Regions from separate parts of the Mesorhizobium sp. M0243 genome, predicted to be linked through region 3. Evidence: riboswitches for the same ligand, from Rfam matches in the RefSeq annotation. Region 3 holds a riboswitch; each other region holds the start of a gene.

Region 1 (4,207 bases), on a different contig from region 3:
ATAGATGCCGGATTGTCGCATATTTGCTCCCCCGCCGAGCAGGCCGCGGAGATGATCTTCGGGCCTTACGGTCAACCCCACCGTTGCAGGCGTCTAACCATTTGCAGGGTTTTTGGCAAGATGGCGCAGGCTCCGGGCGAGCGCAGCCGGTCACGCTTCGATTTCAAGCGCCGAAAGCGGCTTCGAGCAACAGGCGAGGATAAAGCCGTCCTCGATTTCGTGATCGAGGATGCCGCCATTGTGACTCATCTCGACGTCGCCCGCGACCTTCCTCACCTTGCAGGTGCCGCACAGGCCGAACTCGCAGGCGGCGGGAATCCGCACCCCAGAGGCGCGTGCCGTCTGCAGCACGGTCTGGCCGGCGACGCATTCGGCATCGACATCGGAAAGCGAGAACCGGATTGGTGTCACGGCCTCGACAGCAGCAGCGGCGCCGTCTTCCGCCGGCGGCGAGAACGGCGCCGGGATCTCCTCCACGGCAGGCGCCGCGAAGCTTTCCTGATGGTATTTCGCCATGTCGAAGCCGGCGGCTTCCAGCATGCCGCGCACGGCGCGCATGAAGGGATCGGGGCCGCAGCAGAAGATCTCGCGCTCACGGAAATCGGGCGCCAGCAATGGCAGCCGGATCGCGTCGATGCGGCCCATATGGCCGAACCAGCCCTCGCGGCTCGACCGTTCCTCGATCATGAAGCCGAGCGACAGGCCGGGCATGCGGCTGCCGAGCAGCTCGAGTTCCTTGCGGAAAATGATCTCTTCCGGGCGGCGCGCACAGTTGACGAAGCCGACATCTGTCCATGGCGCACAGTCATTCAGCCAACGCAGCATCGACATCATCGGCGTCACGCCGGAGCCGGCCGAAATGAACAGATATTTGGCCGCCGGGTGGCTGTGCAGCGAGAAGTCGCCGGTCGGCCCATAGGCCTTGACGTGCGAACCGGGCGTCAGATGGTCGAACATCCAGCGCGTACCGGTACTGCCCGCCTGCGCCTTGACCGTCACCGCGATCGAGAACGGCCGCGACGGCGAGGACGACAGCGTGTAGGTGCGCATCAGCGGCCCGTCCGATGTCGGCAGTTCCAGCGTCACGAACTGGCCGGGCTTGTAACGGAACCAGGTCTGGTTGTCGGAGCGGAAGGTGAAGGTCTTCACGTCAGGCGCTTCGTCACTGACGCCGATCACTTCCAGCACCTGCAGCCTGTCGTTCCAGGGCGTCATCTGGTCGAGATGGCGATAGAGGCCAAGGTCCGTCATCGCATTCATCCTCTTGTCCCCTGGGCTAGGCGACACTGCGCAGGGCCGGCCGGTCGCCTTCGGCAAGGCGCGGTCCGATGAACGACGCGTACCACTCGACGAACTGGATCACGCCGCCCTCATGCAGCTCCGAATAGGGGCCTGGTTCGTAGGCCGGCGACAGGATGCCGAAGGCGTTTTCCTCGACGATGCGGCGGTCCTGGTCGTTGGTCTCGGTCCAGACATGGGTGAGCTCAGCGAGGTCGTAGTCGACCCCTTCGACCGCATCCTTGTGGACGAGCCATTTTGTCGTCACCGCGGTTTCCGTGGCACTGATCGGCAGCACACGGAAGGTAACGGCATGGTCGCCGAGGATATGGTTCCAGGTTGTCGGATAATGATAAAGCAGCAAGGAGCCGATGCGGTCGGTTGGAACGCTGTCGGACAGGTTCTTCTGGACCGCCCGTTTTCCCGTCATGGTGTAGCTGACGGCATCGCGCAGCAGCGGCGCGCGGGTGGCGCGGTACTGCCCTGCCGGATCGATGCGGAATTTGCTCGGCAGGCCTGATGCCTCGCATTTGGCCCAGTGCGCGACCATTTCAGGGTCGCTGTCGGCGCCATTGACGCCGGTCACGGTCGGAGCCTCGGGGAAGGTCTTGCACAGCTCAGGATGATTGGCGGCGCAGTGATAGCACTCGCGGTTGTTTTCCCAGACCAGCTTCCAGTTGCCCTTCTCGACGATCGTGCTCTCGAAGGCGATCTTTGCTTCACGCAACCGGTGCGGCAAAAGATAGGGTTCGATCATCGCCCGCATCGGCGCGAAATCCGCCGGCTCCTTGGCCAGACAGATGAAGATGTAGCCGCCGACGCTCTCGCAGGCGACCGGCTTCAGGCCGAAATCACTCTTGTCGAAACCGTCGGCCATCTGGCGGGCAAACAGCAGGCGGCCGTCCAGCTCATAGGTCCACTGATGATACGGGCAGACGAGCTTTGCCGCCGTACCCTTTTCCGCGTTGCACACGCGGCTGCCGCGATGGCGGCAGGAATTGTGGAAGGCGTTGATCTTGCCGTGCTGGTCGCGGACAAGGACGACCGGGTAGTCGCCGATCTGCACGGTGATGTAGCTGCCCGGCTTCGGCAGTTCGCAATCATGGCCGATGAACAGCCAGTCGCGATACCAGATCAACTCCATGTCGAGCTTGAAGTAGTCTGGATCGGTGTAGAAGGGCTGCTCCAGTGAAAAGCCTTGCCGGCGGCTGTTCAAGAGCCTCAGCATGTCGTTGCGGGTATCCATGTCCTGTCCTCGTTTCTAAGGACTGAACTGGTGGTGATGGAGGAAGGATTGAAACGCAGGCCGGCTAGGTGCCAGACATGCGCTATCCACCTCTTGACCGCCCACCGCGATCAGTCGAGTCTAACAATCTCGGGCTGGTTTCCGGGCTCTGGAGTTGTCCTTGCGGACCATCGCGACACCTTCCCAGGCAGTTGCCCAGTGGTCTCCCGTTGCGACTTGAACTCCACCACCGTTGCGGGGGCAGCGCCGGATTCTGACCGGCTTCCCAATTCTCCGCCTCGTCGTCACGAAGCGGCACCTGAGATGGTATGATCTAACCACGATCGGGGGCGCGCCGTCGGCATGAAAACGACATCGTATCCATGCGGCGCGACACGGCATGCGAACGTTCCCGCAGACCGTCGCGGGCTGAAATCCACCTCCCGGATGACCATTTTGCCGGCTGCGATATCCCCGAATCGGACCCCTTGGCGGGGTCAAAAAAGGTTAACGGTTTCGAAAAGTGACTATTAGCTCGATCTAAAATCGAACCGAACGGTTCGTTTCTGTTGACGGTGCGTGCAGGACGGTGTGAACGCTGGGCCTCTGAAACAGTCAGTGATCCATCCAGCGGTTACACTTAACATGCTGATTTAAAGAAGAAAAATATACCCGTAGATTCCCTTGGCACAATTTCAAGGTGTGGATTCATGGTCCACACGGAACAACTTCGTGATTGGAAAAGGCGGGGTTGCCCTCCCACATCGGGGCTGTCCGAACGACGCGATTTCATTTCCAAGACACGCCGCTAGACGGACGGAAAAAGACGATACTGGAGTACAAAAATGAAAAAGATCATTCTCACTGCCGCAGCCCTTCTGGCCATTTCCGGCAGCGCCTTCGCTGGTAGCGACCACTACGGTTCGAACGCCGCGGCAGCCACTGCTGTCGACAGCTCGTACACCGCTTCGACCAAGAAGTCGGAACCGGCTGCTCAGGCGCCTGCCCAGGGTGCTGACCGCAACCTCTTCGGCAACAACTAACAGCCGATTCCCAGTCGACGGCGGGCTCGCCCGCCGCCCTGGCGAAATTCAGACATTCAGGAGTATTTAAGATGAACAAGATCCTCATTGCTGCCGCCGCCGTTCTGGCCATCTCCGGCAGCGCTTTCGCCGGCAGCGACAACTACGGTTCGAACGGCTCCAACCAGCCTGCCGCCACGGTGGACCAGTCGTACACGGCTTCCACCAAGACCGCGGAATCGACTGCCCAGACGCCCGCTCAGGGCAGCGACCGTAACCTCTTCGGTCGCTAATAACCAATTCGCAAGCGACGGCAGCTGTGTCTGCCGTCCTGGCGAAATCCAGAATTCAGGAGATTAAAATGAACAAGATCCTTATTGCTGCCGCCGCCGTTCTGGCCATCACCGGCAGCGCGTTCGCCGGCAGCGACAACTTTGGCTCCAACGGCGCCAATCAGCCTGCGGTTACTTCGGTTGACAGCGCGCATACGAGCTCGGTCCGCAACAGCGGTGGCCTCGTCGAGAAGCTGCTCAATTCGTCGGGCGACGTGGAGAAGTCCGCCCCTCAGGGCAGCGACCGGAACCTCTTCGGCCGTTAACAGCCGAAGCTGATCTTCAACAAAAGAGCCGCGGGGCTATCCCCCCCCGAATTTTGCGACAAAACCCGTTACAGCCTCAGGGCC
Region 2 (4,207 bases), on a different contig from region 3:
AAAAACCGGTGAGGCGAGGCCATCGTTCGGACCGAGCCTCAATCCGCGTCGAGTGGCTCCGTTCCAACCGGCTTGCCGTCGCGCGACAGCCTGATCTTCTCGACCTTGTCCTCGGCGGCCTTCAGCAGCCGGTCGCAATGCGCCTTCAGCGCCTCACCACGCTCATAGATCTTGATCGACTGGTCGAGCGGCACGTCGCCACGCTCCAGATCATCGACGATCTTCTCCAGCGCATCGAGTGCCTGCTCGAAGCTCATCGCCTTGACGTCTTCGTTGGTCTCATCGGCCATCATTCATCCTTTCATCAGTCGCCCGACATGGGCGGCGACCGAAAATGCCAATCCCTGCAGATCGTAGCCGCCCTCGAGCAGGCTGACGAGCCGGTTGCCGCTGTGGCGTGCCGCGCGCTGCATCAGCTGGCCGGTCGCCCAGTCGAAATCATCCTCGGTCAGATTGATCTCGGCCAGCGGATCGCGGTGGTGCGCGTCGAACCCCGCCGAAATGATGATCAGGTCGGGCGCGAAATTGTCGAGCGCGGGCAGGACGCGCGACAGGAAGGCATCGCGAAACACTTCGCTGCCGGTCTGCGGCGCCAGCGGTGCGTTGACGATGTTGCCGGCGCCCGTTTCGGTCTTCGCTCCGGTGCCGGGATAAAGCGGCATCTGGTGTGTCGAGCAATAGAGCACCGACGGATCGTCCCAGAAAATATCCTGCGTGCCATTGCCGTGATGCACGTCCCAGTCGACGACGGCAACGCGCTCGACACCGTGTTTCTTCTGCGCATAACGCGCCGCGATCGCCGCCGTGTTGAACAGGCAAAAGCCCATCGCCGTGGTCTTTTCGGCATGATGGCCGGGCGGCCGGGCGGCGACGAAGACGTTGTCGGCGCGGCCCGAAAAGACATCATCGACGGCGGCGTTGGCGGCGCCGATCGCGGTGATCGCCGCTTGCCAGCTCTTCGGGCTGGCAGTGGTGTCGGCATCGATGCGGGCAATCCCCTCGTCGGGGATGGCGGCGCGCACGCGGGCGACGAAATCGGCGGGATGCGCGTAGAGGATGGTGGCCTCGTCGCCTTCCGGCGCCTGAATACGATCGAGCCCGGCAAAGGCTTCGTCGTCGAGCACGCGCTCGATGGCGCGTAAGCGGTCGGGCCGCTCGGGATGTCCGGGCGGCGTGAGATGCTCGAGGAAGATCGGATGGGTGTAGAGACGGGTGGTCATCGTCCTAATCTAGTGACCCGGATCGACAAAGGCCATGCACGGGCGGCCGATGACTGGGGAAAATCGCGACTGCGTCCATTCGCGTCGCCGCAGGCATTGGCCCCGCGGGCGCTTCGGCGTAAGGTCCCTGGTACTGCCTGGTGCCCGCCGCAAGCGGGAGAATCGGGAACACGGTTGAATTCCGTGGCGTGCCCAACGCTGTGAGGGGGACCGCGCCGGTAAATGCCACTGTCGATGACGGGAAGGCACCGGACGCGGGTTGATCCCGAGCCAGAAGACCGGCCTGGCAGGCATTGTCATCCGCGTGGTCAGGCGGATGGCATCAGAGCGACGTGCGTCTACTTGGACGCACAAAGTACGCTCTGTCAGTTTTGAATCTGCAATCGCAAGGGGACAAGCGATGCCGGAACACATGACCGCTGCCATTGACGATGGATTTGACCAGAATGCGCGCGATGCGGTCTACCGCGCCATGTTCACGCGGCGTGACGTGCGCAGCCATTTCCTGCCCACCGCGATCGATGACGACGTGCTGGCACGGCTGCTGCTTGCCGCCCATCACGCGCCATCGGTCGGCTTCATGCAGCCATGGAATTTCATTGTCATTCGCGATGTCAAACGACGGGCGGAGGTGCGCGACCTGTTCCTGGCCGCGCGAGAACAGGAACTGCCGGCGATCGAGGCGGAAAAACAGGCGCTGTACCGCAAGCTCAAGCTGGAAGGCATCTGCGAGAGCGCGCTCAACATCTGCATCACCTGCGACCGGCAGCGCTCGAAGGGTTCGCCGCTGGGACGCTGGCACAATCCGGAGATGGATCTCTACAGCACCGTCTGCGCGGTGCAGAATTTCTGGCTGGCCGCGCGTGCCGAGGGCGTTGGCGTCGGCTGGGTGAGCATCATCGAGGCTGAGGCGCTGAAGCGGCTGTTGGCCATTCCGGATCACGTAACGCCGGTCGCCTATCTCTGCGTCGGCCGTGTTTCCGAGTTCGCTCCCAAACCGGACCTTGAAACGCATGGCTGGGGACGGCGGCTGCCGCTGCCGGAGCTGATCATGAGCGAGACCTTTTCCGGGCAAGGCGAGACACAGCTCAAATCCACCGTGGCGCGCCTCAACACCGTTCCTGCCTCACCAGACACCATCCGCCCAGCCGATCAGGGTGTGGCGCCGGCCGTAGCCCAGCGCGAACCGCCGAAGGAGGCCAGCGCCTTGTCCTTGAGCTCCCTGAACTTCGACGATGCCTCGGCCAGCCGGGCGTCCCAGGCCGGATCGGGCACCTGGCCCGCGATGGTCTTGAAATAGACCTGCATCAGGCAGGCGATGGCGAAAGGCTCGATGAACGCCGCCTTGAATGCCCAGGCGAAGACGATGGCGAGCACAAAAGCCCAGCCGGCGAGCTGGCCAGGCATCAGGAACAGAATCGCACCGGCAGGTGCCAGCATCATCAGAAAGATGATGAACGACATGCCCCACATGATGACCGCCAGCCAGACGGCGTTCTTGACCATGACCTTGCCGTTCTGAGTATAGAGCACTACGCCTTGGCGCGCCGTCTCGAAGGGCGGGGCTGAATTGATGCGGATGTTGTAGCCGAGGATGATCTCGTCGACATAGGTCAGCGACAGGCGGATCACCGTGTTGATGAAGGAGACCAGGCCGCTCAGGCCTGGTATCGGCAGGAAGGCGGCGATACCGCCGAGCAGGCCGGTGATGGCATGGATGGCACCCTTGACGAGTCGGTCGACGACGAAAAGGATGTTGGCTTCGGCAAAACGCTGGGTGACGACATCCCTGGCGTAGGCGATCTGGTCCTGACCGCCGGGAATGTCGCGGCCGTCGATCAGATGAACCATGACGGCGATGTGGCCGGCCTTGACGACATAGAGGATGTATTCGCGGATCCAGTAGACGGCGATCGAGACGACGCCGAAACCGACCACGCCGCCCCACAGGGCAAACGACAGCGGCCCGTCGGGATCGGTGGAGATATGGCCAACGCCATAGCCGACGGAGGCGCCGGTGCCGGTTGCCATAATATAGGCCAGCGTGATGCCGAAATAGACGATCATGCGAAAGACGATGAACGGCCAGGTCCGCATCATGATGGACACCGACCGGCCGATCTCGAAATCCCACATGTGTCCCGAATCTCCGCCTCAGAGATGGTGGAAGAGGATGGACTCAACCCGGCGATTGTCAATTGCGGCCCTGACGCCAAAGGGCGACGAATTCGGGGTAACGGGTTGGTTCGGAGCCCGCCAGCGCGTTGGCTGACGGGGCATCAAACGAAAAACCCGCCTGTGCGGCCGGTCACTGGCGCAAATCAGCACCATGGACGAATATATACCTTAGCTGAGGGCATGGTGTCAAGAAAAAATTCCTATCGTGAACAGCTGCCGGCACGAAAGCTCCGGTGAGAACTTCAATTCGACTGCGGATCCGGCTTCTTCAGCAGGCCTTCAAGCAGTTGCTTGAACGCCGTCACCACCTTCTTCGACGTCGTTTCGGGGTCGTTCGAATTGGCGATCCGTTGCGCTGCCTGGCTGCTCGCTCCGATGATCAGTCGCGAGGCGGTCTCGGGGTCGAGGCTGGAGACAACGACCCCCTCCTCCTGCAGCGCGGTCAGATGGTCGGTCATTGAAGCGATGCACGCACTGGCATTCGGCCATTGCGCTGGATCCCCCAGCACGGCCGGGCCATCGCGGAACATGATGCGCTGGATTTCCGGCTCCAGCGCCATCTCGATATAGGTCGAGCACTCGTCGACGAAATGTTGCCAGCGGGTCGGTGCTCTCGACGCGACCTCATTGATGCGCGCCGCCATCTCGCCGTCAATCTGGGCTATGACCGCCTGCAACAGCCCCTTCTTGTCGCCGAAATGATGATAGAGCGCACCGCGCGTCAGCCCGGCCGAAGCGGTGAAATCATCCATCGAGGCTTCCGCATAGCCTGTTGTGCCGAAGGCATGACGGGCCGCCGCAATAAGCTT
Region 3 (4,207 bases):
CGGCAAGGCCGGCAAGGATCAGCCGCTCCGGGCCTTGCCCCCTCACCCGCGCAACCAGCAGCAGCACGACGCCGGCAGCCAATATGCCGCCGGTGAAGGCCGCGACCGGCAATGTCCAGATGCCGAAACTGTCGCCGAAGACGGTGATAACGGAAACCGCACCCGCGGCGGCGCCCGACGACAGGCCGAACAGGAACGGATCGGCGAGGTCGTTGCGGGTCACCGTCTGCAGCAGCGCACCGACGACGCCGAGGCCGGCGCCGACGCAGATGGCCAGGATCGTGCGCGGCAGCCGCAGGTCGACGACGATCTTGCCGACCGGTCCTGCCACGTCGCGCCCGCTGAAGCCGACTGCACGGCCAAGCGCGGCAACAACATCGGTCAACGGGATCAGTGTCGAACCATAGGCGATCGACAGCAGAGCGAGAGCGGCAATCGCCGCCGCTCCCACCAGCATGGCCAGTGCAAATGCCGGATGGCGCAAGCCTGGAAATGCGTTGTGTCTGTCAGGACGCGTGCGACGCACTTCCAGCATCTTTTGTTCATGCATGTCGTTGCCCCAAAACCGCTGCGCACTTTTGGGCCACAGGCATCAAAACGCTTCCGGATGCATGGCCTTGGCGATCTTGTCGATCGCTTCGATGTTGGCCGGGCCCGGCGTCAGTTCGGCATAGCGCAGGGCGACGAAGCGCTCGTTCTTGACCGCGTCCGTCTCCTTCATCGCCGGATGCGCCTTCAGGAAATCGAGCAGTTTCCTGTAGCCACCGCCATCCTGGTAATCGAGCAGGATGAGGAATTGCGGATTGCGCGACGCCACCGTTTCCCAGTCCGTATTGCCCCAGCTGGTGTCCATGTCGGCCATGATGTTGTCGCCGCCGGCGGCTGATATCATGGCGCTGGGGATGGCGAATTTGCCTGCGGTGAACGGCTTGTCCTCGCCGGAATCATAGAGGAAGACCCGCGTTCCCTTGGCGTCGCCGACCTTGGCGGTGATCTCGGCGAGCCGCGTCTTCCAGCCGGAGACAAGCTTCTCAGCTTCGGCCTCCTTGCCGAAGATCTTGCCCAGTTTCTCGACGTCGCCATAGAGTAGGTCCATCGAGGCGGCGGGGCGGCTCTTGTCGAGATGGACGCAGCTTTCCGTCAGCACCAGCGTCTTGATGCCGTGCGGAGCAAGCGTGTCGGGCGTCACTTCACCACCCGGCTTCATGCCATAATACCAGCCGGCGAAGAAAAAATCGGGCTCGACCGCGACGAGGTTTTCGAGCGTCGGATATTTCGGCGCCAGTTCCGGGATCGAACCCTGCTCGGCCTTGAACTCAGGACCCACCTTGTACCATCCGGTGATGCCGGTCAGGCCGACGATCGACGGCTGCAGTTTCAGCGCGAAAGCCATCTCGGCCATGTTGAGATCCTGGATGACGGCGCGCTTCGGCGGCGCATCGAAGGTCAGCGGCTTGCCGCAGCTGTCGACAGTTACCGGGAAGGCCAGGGCTGTCGAGGCCAGCAGCGAGAAGGCAAGCGAAAAAGCAAGGCGTTTCAAGGGTTTGCTCCTGTGGACGGGATGATCGATATGGGACGGCTTCAATCAGGATGGCGGCGCGGCACGGTTCGGAACATCGAACACCGTCAGTTCGCGGTCTTCGGTCGGATGGCGCAGACGCAGCACATCGATGCCGAAAATTTCGCGAATCAGCTTTTGGGTCAGCGCTTCGCGCGGTGCGGCGAGCGCTTGCAGACGGGCATGGTTCATCACCGCCACCCTGGTGGCGAACGGTGCCACCAGCGCCAGATCGTGCAGCACCGCGATCACCGTCATCTCGAAGCCTGCCACGAGGTCGAGCAGTTCGCCGCGGGCGCGCGGGTCGAGATGGTTGGTCGGCTCGTCGAGGAACAGGATCTTTGGCTGCTGGGCGATGGCGCGGGCCAGTTGGGCGCGCTGGCGCTCGCCGCCCGACAGCGAGCCGATGGTGCGGCCAAGCAGCGGCAGCAGGCCGGTCCGGCGCAGCGCATCGACGACAATGTCACGCTCCTCGCTCCTGCGCCGTAGCCGAGCGTGCGGGACCCGGCCCAGCTCGACATAGTCGATCACCGCCAGCCGCGGATCGGGCTGGTCGGTCTGGCCGACAACGGCGATATGCAGCGCCCGCTCGGCGGCGGAAATCCCGCCCAGCCGGCGCCCGCCGAGGTTCACCTCGCCGGAGCTCGGCCGCAGCATGCCCGACAGCATGCGCAGCAGCGTCGTCTTGCCCGCGCCGTTGGGACCGATGATGGCTAGGCGATCGCCAGCGGCCACCGAGAAGCTGACCGCCTGGACCAGATCCCGCCCATTGGCCATGGCGCAGAGGTCATGTGCTTCGAGAAGCGCTACGGTCATCGGCTGCCCGCCAGATTGCCGGGATGGCAAAGCGTGCACACGATGATGCGATGATCGATAGAGCCGTCCAACTTTCCGTCACTTTCCAAAACTGGCGACGGAAGGAAGCTGGCGAAGCGGCCGACAAGACCGGGATTCGCGTTTCCTCCCGGCACACCCCGTCCGGTCAACTCAGTGATGGCAGGTCTCCTGGCTCGCGGGTCGTTGCGCCATCCTGCCTTCCCAGCCTTGCCGGCCAGTGGCATTCACGGATTTTGCTCGCCGCTTACAGTTGCGGGGGCAGCCACGGCCTCGACCCCTGGGGATCTCACCGTGTTCCCTTTTCACCCCTCGCCTTTCGACTCGGGGACCATCACCGCTTCAGCGTAGATTTCCCCCAATCGCTTCGCAATGGATTTCTCGGACGGAGTGGTGGGCCGGCTAGGGGAAACATGCATTTCACGCTCTCGATATGTAATAACATTACGCATTTAGAGGATGCCGCCTGGCGCTGTCAAGCGAAGCCTGCCGAATTTGGCTCGTCGGCGGCAAGGGGCGCTCGACCGCTGTGCCATATCGGTGTGCGACTGTGACGGGATCGGTTCGATTGCGCGGGATGCGCAATTTCGATCAAACTGGCCGCGCCAGGAAACGGCAGGATGATCTGGCCAATGCGAGGAGCAAAATGAACCCGACCGAGAAAGCGCTGTGGTTCGTCGAAAGTCATCTGCCGGAGGCGATCTCGCTTGACGATGTCGCGCAAAGCAGCGGCGTGTCGCGTTTTCATGTGACGCGGGCTTTCGGCGCTGCCACGGGCCGCTCGGTGATGGGCTACATGCGCTCACGCCGGCTCACCGAGGCGGCGCGCAAGCTGGCCGGCGGGGCGCCCGACATTCTCTCCGTCGCGCTCGACGCCGGCTACAACTCGCATGAGGCGTTCACCCGTGCCTTCCGCGATCAGTTCGGCACCACGCCGGAACTGGTGCGCGCGCAAGGCACACTCGACAAGCTCGACCTCGTGGAGCCGATCCTGATGGACCAGTCCTTCCTCACCAATCTCGAACCACCGCGTTTCGAGACCAGCCGGCCGTTCCTGATCGCCGGCCTCGGCGAACGCTACAGCTGCGAAACCAGCGCCGCCATTCCGATGCAATGGCAGCGCTTCGGCCCCTATATCGGCAACATTCCGGGCGAGGCCGGCGACGTCGCCTATGGCGTCTGCGTCAACGGCGACGATGCCGGCAATTTCGACTACATCGCCGGCGTCGAAGTGTCTGATTTTTCCGACCTGCCGAGGGAATTCAGCCGGGTGCGGGTGCCGGCGCAGAAATATGCGGTCTTTGCCCACCGCGAACACATCTCGACCATCCGCCGCACGGTCAATACGATCTGGAACAAATGGCTGCCGGCTTCCGGCCACGAGATATCGGATGCGCCGGAATTCGAACGCTACGGCCCTGAGTTCGACCCACGCAGCGGCAATGGCGGGCTGGAGATCTGGATACCGGTGAAGGCGTAGTCGGTCAGGCCATCGGCAGCGCCGGCCAGCGATCGACTATCCCGCCGCCGGAAAACACAGCGATCGACCCGAACTGCTGCAGCACGGCTTCGCTCTGCGTCGGCCTTAGAAACGCGTAGTCGCCGGGCTTTGCGGTCGCGTCGGCGGGCAAGCCCATGAATTGCTGGTTGGAGGACAGGCCGAGCAGCCCGTTCGCCTTCATGCCTTCGGGGAAGACGGGCTCGGCCATCCACTTGCCGCCATAGAGATAGCAGCCCTTGCGCGGGAAGCGGCCGAGCGCCTGCAGCAGGCGGGTGACGGCCGGCGGGCCAGGCAGCATCGGCTCGACCATTTTC
Region 4 (4,207 bases), on a different contig from region 3:
GTTCGAGGAATTGAAGCAGATGCAGGGCTGGCTCGGACTCGAACGCATCGAAGTGACGCCTGCCGGGGATTTGGGTCCGGCGCTGCTGAGCGTGATCAGCGACGGGCGCTCTTGACATCAGCCGTCGGCTGCAGCCGTTTGAGGGAGTTTTGTCGGCCTAGGTTCAATGATGGCATCGCAAGAGGTTCTCGACCTGATCCACGAAGCGTTGATTGCGCATGGGATCAGCGCCATCCGTGGACAGAACGATGTCTGGATTGGACTGGAAGACCTGCGCTTTGAAGCCCAAGTTTTCGACAAGGAGCCGTCAGGCTCGGGTCGCAGGCTTGTTCTCGAAATCTACGTCTTCTCACCGTTGCTAGGCACTCAGCCGGTCATCGAATCTTTTGTTGGACTGGGCGACACGCGTGAACAGGCGATTTTCCAAGCATTCGGAAAATTCCTGATCGGTGTATTTCATGTGCTGATCGAGGGCCTTGCGGAGCATGTTTGCGAGAACATGCAAGCCCAGATTGCATTCTGGCAACGGAATGATGCTGGCTGGAAGATCTACGGTGGACCTGTGATCACACAGGCTGCAGTGGAATGCACTCTCAACCGGACATATCCAGCGTTTTATGCCCGCTTGGAAAAACTGTTCACGGCTAAGGTTCGCCCTGGCAGTCATTTCATCCGGATATTCCTGGCGAGCTATGGCGGAGCACTGGTCGGCAACGAAATTCTCCTGGACAACGAAACTTGGCCGGAAGGTCAAGAGCTCCTCGTTGATCAGGACTGGCACCACGGCGACGGGTACCAGGCGCTGCGTCAGGTCATCCTTGCGTTGCCGGGAGATAACAATTGAGCCAACGTACACAGGCTAGCGGATAAACAATGGATATCAAAGCCAGGCTGACCCAAGAGGTGCAGGAGTGCCTCGATAGGATTTCGTCCTTTTCATGGGACGTACATGCGCAGGCAATCCGAAAACGCTACCCTAGACCTGCTGGAGACACATTTGGCTTCAAAGTTGATGGCATTTACTTCGATGTGGGTGACAGCGCCGGATGGCTGGACCGGCAAGATGGAGATATCCTTCTGACGGCTTTCGTTACAGCTTTTCCTGATCCCAACAACGAAGATGGCATTCGCGAAGAGCGGTCAGTGGTAGTGAAGCGTCCCCGCCCCTGATTTCAGATTGCCCCTGCGTTGCGTTGACACCGCTGCCCGCAAAAGCCTAAATCCGGTTCAGATGGTCTCTTGCCCGCAACGGCAAGAGCTAAGAGGGAATGCGGTGCGGGGCAAAATCCCAAATCCGCGGCTGTCCCCGCAACTGTAAGCGAAGAGCCAAGGCCGAAAGCCACTGGGGAGTTCCCGGGAAGGCGGCTACCAAGGCGATGACCCGCGAGCCAGGAGACCTGCCGTCTGCGACTTTAGAATCCGATCGCCCGGCGGGTTTCCGGGCAAGGAGCCCGATCTTGGACCACGACAGCAGTTTTTCGGCTGGCACAGCGGATATTTCGTCCGGCCATGATGATGCCTTGGCCGGCGTCACCATCATCGTCTGCGCCTCCTGCCGCGATGAGACCGGCGCCGACGCTCATCCCCGCGCCGGCGAATTGCTGGCGGACGACACGCGCCGCGCCGCATCCGGCGACGACATCCGCATCCGCAGCGTCGAATGCCTCGGCAATTGCAAGCGCCGCCTCAGCGCCGCCATCCTGCGCGACGGGTGCTGGAGCTATGTCTTCGGCGACCTGACCACGACCAGCGGCGCCGACCTCGTGACAGGCGCCAAGCTCTTCGCCACCTCGAAGGACGGCCTGATTCCATGGCGCGGCCGCCCCGATAGCCTGAAGCGTGGCCTCGTTGCCCGCATCCCTCCCTTAGACCTGCTGAAGGATTGACCATGACTGCCCCAGATTCGCCTGCGAACCTCTCCCGCGTTCCCTGCACCGTCGTCACCGGCTTCCTCGGCGCCGGCAAGACGACGCTGGTCCGCCATCTCCTGGAAAACGCCGGCGGCAAGCGCATTGCCATCATTGTCAACGAATTCGGCGACATCGGCATCGATGGCGAGATCCTCAAGGGCTGCGGCATAGACACCTGCCCGGAGGAAAACATCGTCGAACTGGCCAATGGCTGCATCTGCTGCACCGTCGCCGACGATTTCGTCCCGGCGCTCGACAAGATCCTCGCGCTGACGCCGAGGGTCGACCACATCCTGATCGAGACTTCGGGCCTGGCGCTGCCCAAGCCGCTGGTCCAGGCGTTTCAATGGCCGAGCGTAAAGAGCCGCGTCACAGTCGACGGCGTCATCGCCGTGGTCGACGGGCCGGCATTGGCCGAAGGCCGCGTCGCCAACGACATGGATGCTTTGCAGGCGCAGCGCGCCGGGGACGAGACGCTCGACCATGACGATCCGGTGGAAGAAGTGTTCGAGGATCAGATCGCCTGCGCCGACCTGATCATCCTGTCGAAAAGCGACCTGATGGACGCCGCCGGCACCGCCCGCGCCAACGCCATCATTGGCGAACACTCCGCCCGCGCCGTGAAGATCGTGCCGACGTCGCATGGCAAGGTCGATCCCTCCGTGCTGCTCGGGCTCGGTCTCGCCGTCGAGGACGACATCGAAAACCGCAAGTCCCACCATGACGGCGCATTCGACCATGAGCATGACGACTTCGACACGTTCATTGTCGACATTGCCTCGATCGCCAATCCCGATGAACTGGCAAAGCGTGTCGCCACAGTCGCCGAAGAAGAAAACGTGCTGCGTGTAAAAGGCTTCGTCGAGGTCGGTGGCAAGCCGATGCGGCTCTTGCTGCAGGCCGTCGGGCCGCGCGTCAATCATTACTATGACCGCGCCTGGACCGCGCAGGACGACCGCCGCTCGCGTCTCGTCGTCATCGGCCTGAAGGGGCTGAACCGCCCGGCGATCGAGCGTATACTCGCCGGCTGATCTCGGACACGGGTTGCGATGCACATCCTCACCACGACATCCGCCTCGCTCGACGACCTCGCCGAGCCGGTCGATCTGCGGCAGACGCCGGCGGATATCGTGGCCCTGTCCTTCACCGACAGCGACCTCGCCGGACTGGCGGCAGCCTGGAAGGCCGATGCCGGCCGCCTGCCCTCGATGCGGCTGGCTGCCCTGCGTGACCTGCGCCATCCCATGTCCGTCGACCTCTGGGTCGACAGCGTCGCCCGCCACGCCAAGGTCATCCTCGTGCGCATCCTCGGCGGCTACGACTGGTGGCGCTACGGCTGCGACCAGCTTGCCTCGACCGCTCGCGCACACGGCATAAAGCTGGCGCTGCTGCCCGGCGAATGCCGCGACGAGGATCTGCGCCTGATCGAAGCCTCGACGCTGCCGCGCGAGGAGCTCGATGGCCTGCTCGACTATTTCCGCGAGGGCGGCCCGGCGAATATGAGCGCGCTGGTGCGGAGATTGGCGGGGCTGGCTGGATCGGATGCGGACGTAGCAGAGCCGGTTCCAGTGCCGAAAGCCGGGTTTTATGAGCCAGGACTTGGGGTCGTTGGTGATCCTTCACACCCCCCTCTGTCCTGCCGGACATCTCCCCCGCAAGGGGGGAGATCGGACTGCATCAAAGCCGGCTCTTTTCCCGTTTCATTAGAAGCTGACGCGTCCGCAACCTCGACAATTGGCGAAATCTCCAATGACAGCGCAATCTCCCCCCTTGCGGGGGAGATGTCCGGCAGGACAGAGGGGGGTGTGAAGGAACTCGACGCTGACAACGTCAACGCTCCTATCATCCCCATCCTGTTCTATCGCTCGATGCTATTGGCCGCCGATGTCGCGCCCATCGATGCGCTTTTCGAAGCGCTCCGCCAGCGCGGCATCAATCCGGTCCCAATCTTCGTCTCCAGCCTCAAGGACCCCGCATCCCTGGCCTTCGTGGAAACAGCACTCGCCTCGCTGAAACCCGCCGCCATCATCACCGCGACCGCTTTCGCGTCCGGCGCCGAACCCGGCAATGAGACCCTGTTCGACCGCGCCGGCGTGCCCGTCTTCCAGGTCATCGTCGCCACCACCCGCCGCGACGTCTGGGAGACCAACCAGCGCGGCCTGGCGCCCGCCGACCTCGCCATGCATGTCGTGCTGCCCGAACTCGACGGCCGCATCCTGGCCGGCGCCATTTCCTTTAAGGGCGAGAGCGAGATCGATCCAGCACTTGGCCACCGCGCCTTTGCCAACCGGCCGGAA

Evidence for each region. A riboswitch is a leader RNA that binds a small molecule or an ion and turns the genes downstream of it on or off. The one in region 3 is predicted to bind cobalamin.
Region 1: linked by a shared signal. The riboswitch ahead of NKJ11_RS23725 (aromatic ring-hydroxylating oxygenase subunit alpha) and the one ahead of NKJ11_RS05000 (ABC transporter ATP-binding protein) in region 3 are both predicted to bind cobalamin.
Region 2: linked by a shared signal. The riboswitch ahead of bluB (5,6-dimethylbenzimidazole synthase) and the one ahead of NKJ11_RS05000 (ABC transporter ATP-binding protein) in region 3 are both predicted to bind cobalamin.
Region 4: linked by a shared signal. The riboswitch ahead of NKJ11_RS26730 (DUF1636 family protein) and the one ahead of NKJ11_RS05000 (ABC transporter ATP-binding protein) in region 3 are both predicted to bind cobalamin.

What each region holds. Positions count from the first base shown of each region.
Region 1 covers NZ_JAMYSF010000020.1:119,999-124,205, forward strand. Annotated here, with positions in the region: gene NKJ11_RS23715 (PqqD family protein) at 1-21, opposite strand, end outside; gene NKJ11_RS23720 (FAD-binding oxidoreductase) at 151-1,251, opposite strand; gene NKJ11_RS23725 (aromatic ring-hydroxylating oxygenase subunit alpha) at 1,277-2,524, opposite strand; cobalamin riboswitch at 2,640-2,841, opposite strand; gene NKJ11_RS23730 (DUF680 domain-containing protein) at 3,349-3,546, shown strand; gene NKJ11_RS23735 (DUF680 domain-containing protein) at 3,618-3,818, shown strand; gene NKJ11_RS23740 (DUF680 domain-containing protein) at 3,887-4,123, shown strand.
Region 2 covers NZ_JAMYSF010000002.1:80,632-84,838, forward strand. Annotated here, with positions in the region: gene NKJ11_RS02450 (exodeoxyribonuclease VII small subunit) at 39-290, opposite strand; gene NKJ11_RS02455 (histone deacetylase family protein) at 294-1,220, opposite strand; cobalamin riboswitch at 1,342-1,521, shown strand; partial or broken gene bluB (5,6-dimethylbenzimidazole synthase) at 1,633-2,250, shown strand; gene NKJ11_RS02465 (hypothetical protein) at 2,373-3,356, opposite strand; gene NKJ11_RS02470 (TetR/AcrR family transcriptional regulator) at 3,641-4,207, opposite strand, start outside.
Region 3 covers NZ_JAMYSF010000003.1:178,430-182,636, forward strand. Annotated here, with positions in the region: gene NKJ11_RS04990 (FecCD family ABC transporter permease) at 1-457, opposite strand, end outside; gene NKJ11_RS04995 (ABC transporter substrate-binding protein) at 593-1,540, opposite strand; gene NKJ11_RS05000 (ABC transporter ATP-binding protein) at 1,586-2,374, opposite strand; cobalamin riboswitch at 2,537-2,743, opposite strand; gene NKJ11_RS05005 (AraC family transcriptional regulator) at 3,039-3,872, shown strand; gene NKJ11_RS05010 (DSD1 family PLP-dependent enzyme) at 3,877-4,207, opposite strand, start outside.
Region 4 covers NZ_JAMYSF010000026.1:67,974-72,180, reverse strand. Annotated here, with positions in the region: gene NKJ11_RS26745 (winged helix-turn-helix domain-containing protein) at 1-115, shown strand, start outside; gene NKJ11_RS26740 (DUF6348 family protein) at 167-844, shown strand; gene NKJ11_RS26735 (hypothetical protein) at 874-1,170, shown strand; cobalamin riboswitch at 1,216-1,419, shown strand; gene NKJ11_RS26730 (DUF1636 family protein) at 1,458-1,886, shown strand; gene cobW (cobalamin biosynthesis protein CobW) at 1,889-2,941, shown strand; gene NKJ11_RS26720 (cobaltochelatase subunit CobN) at 2,960-4,207, shown strand, end outside.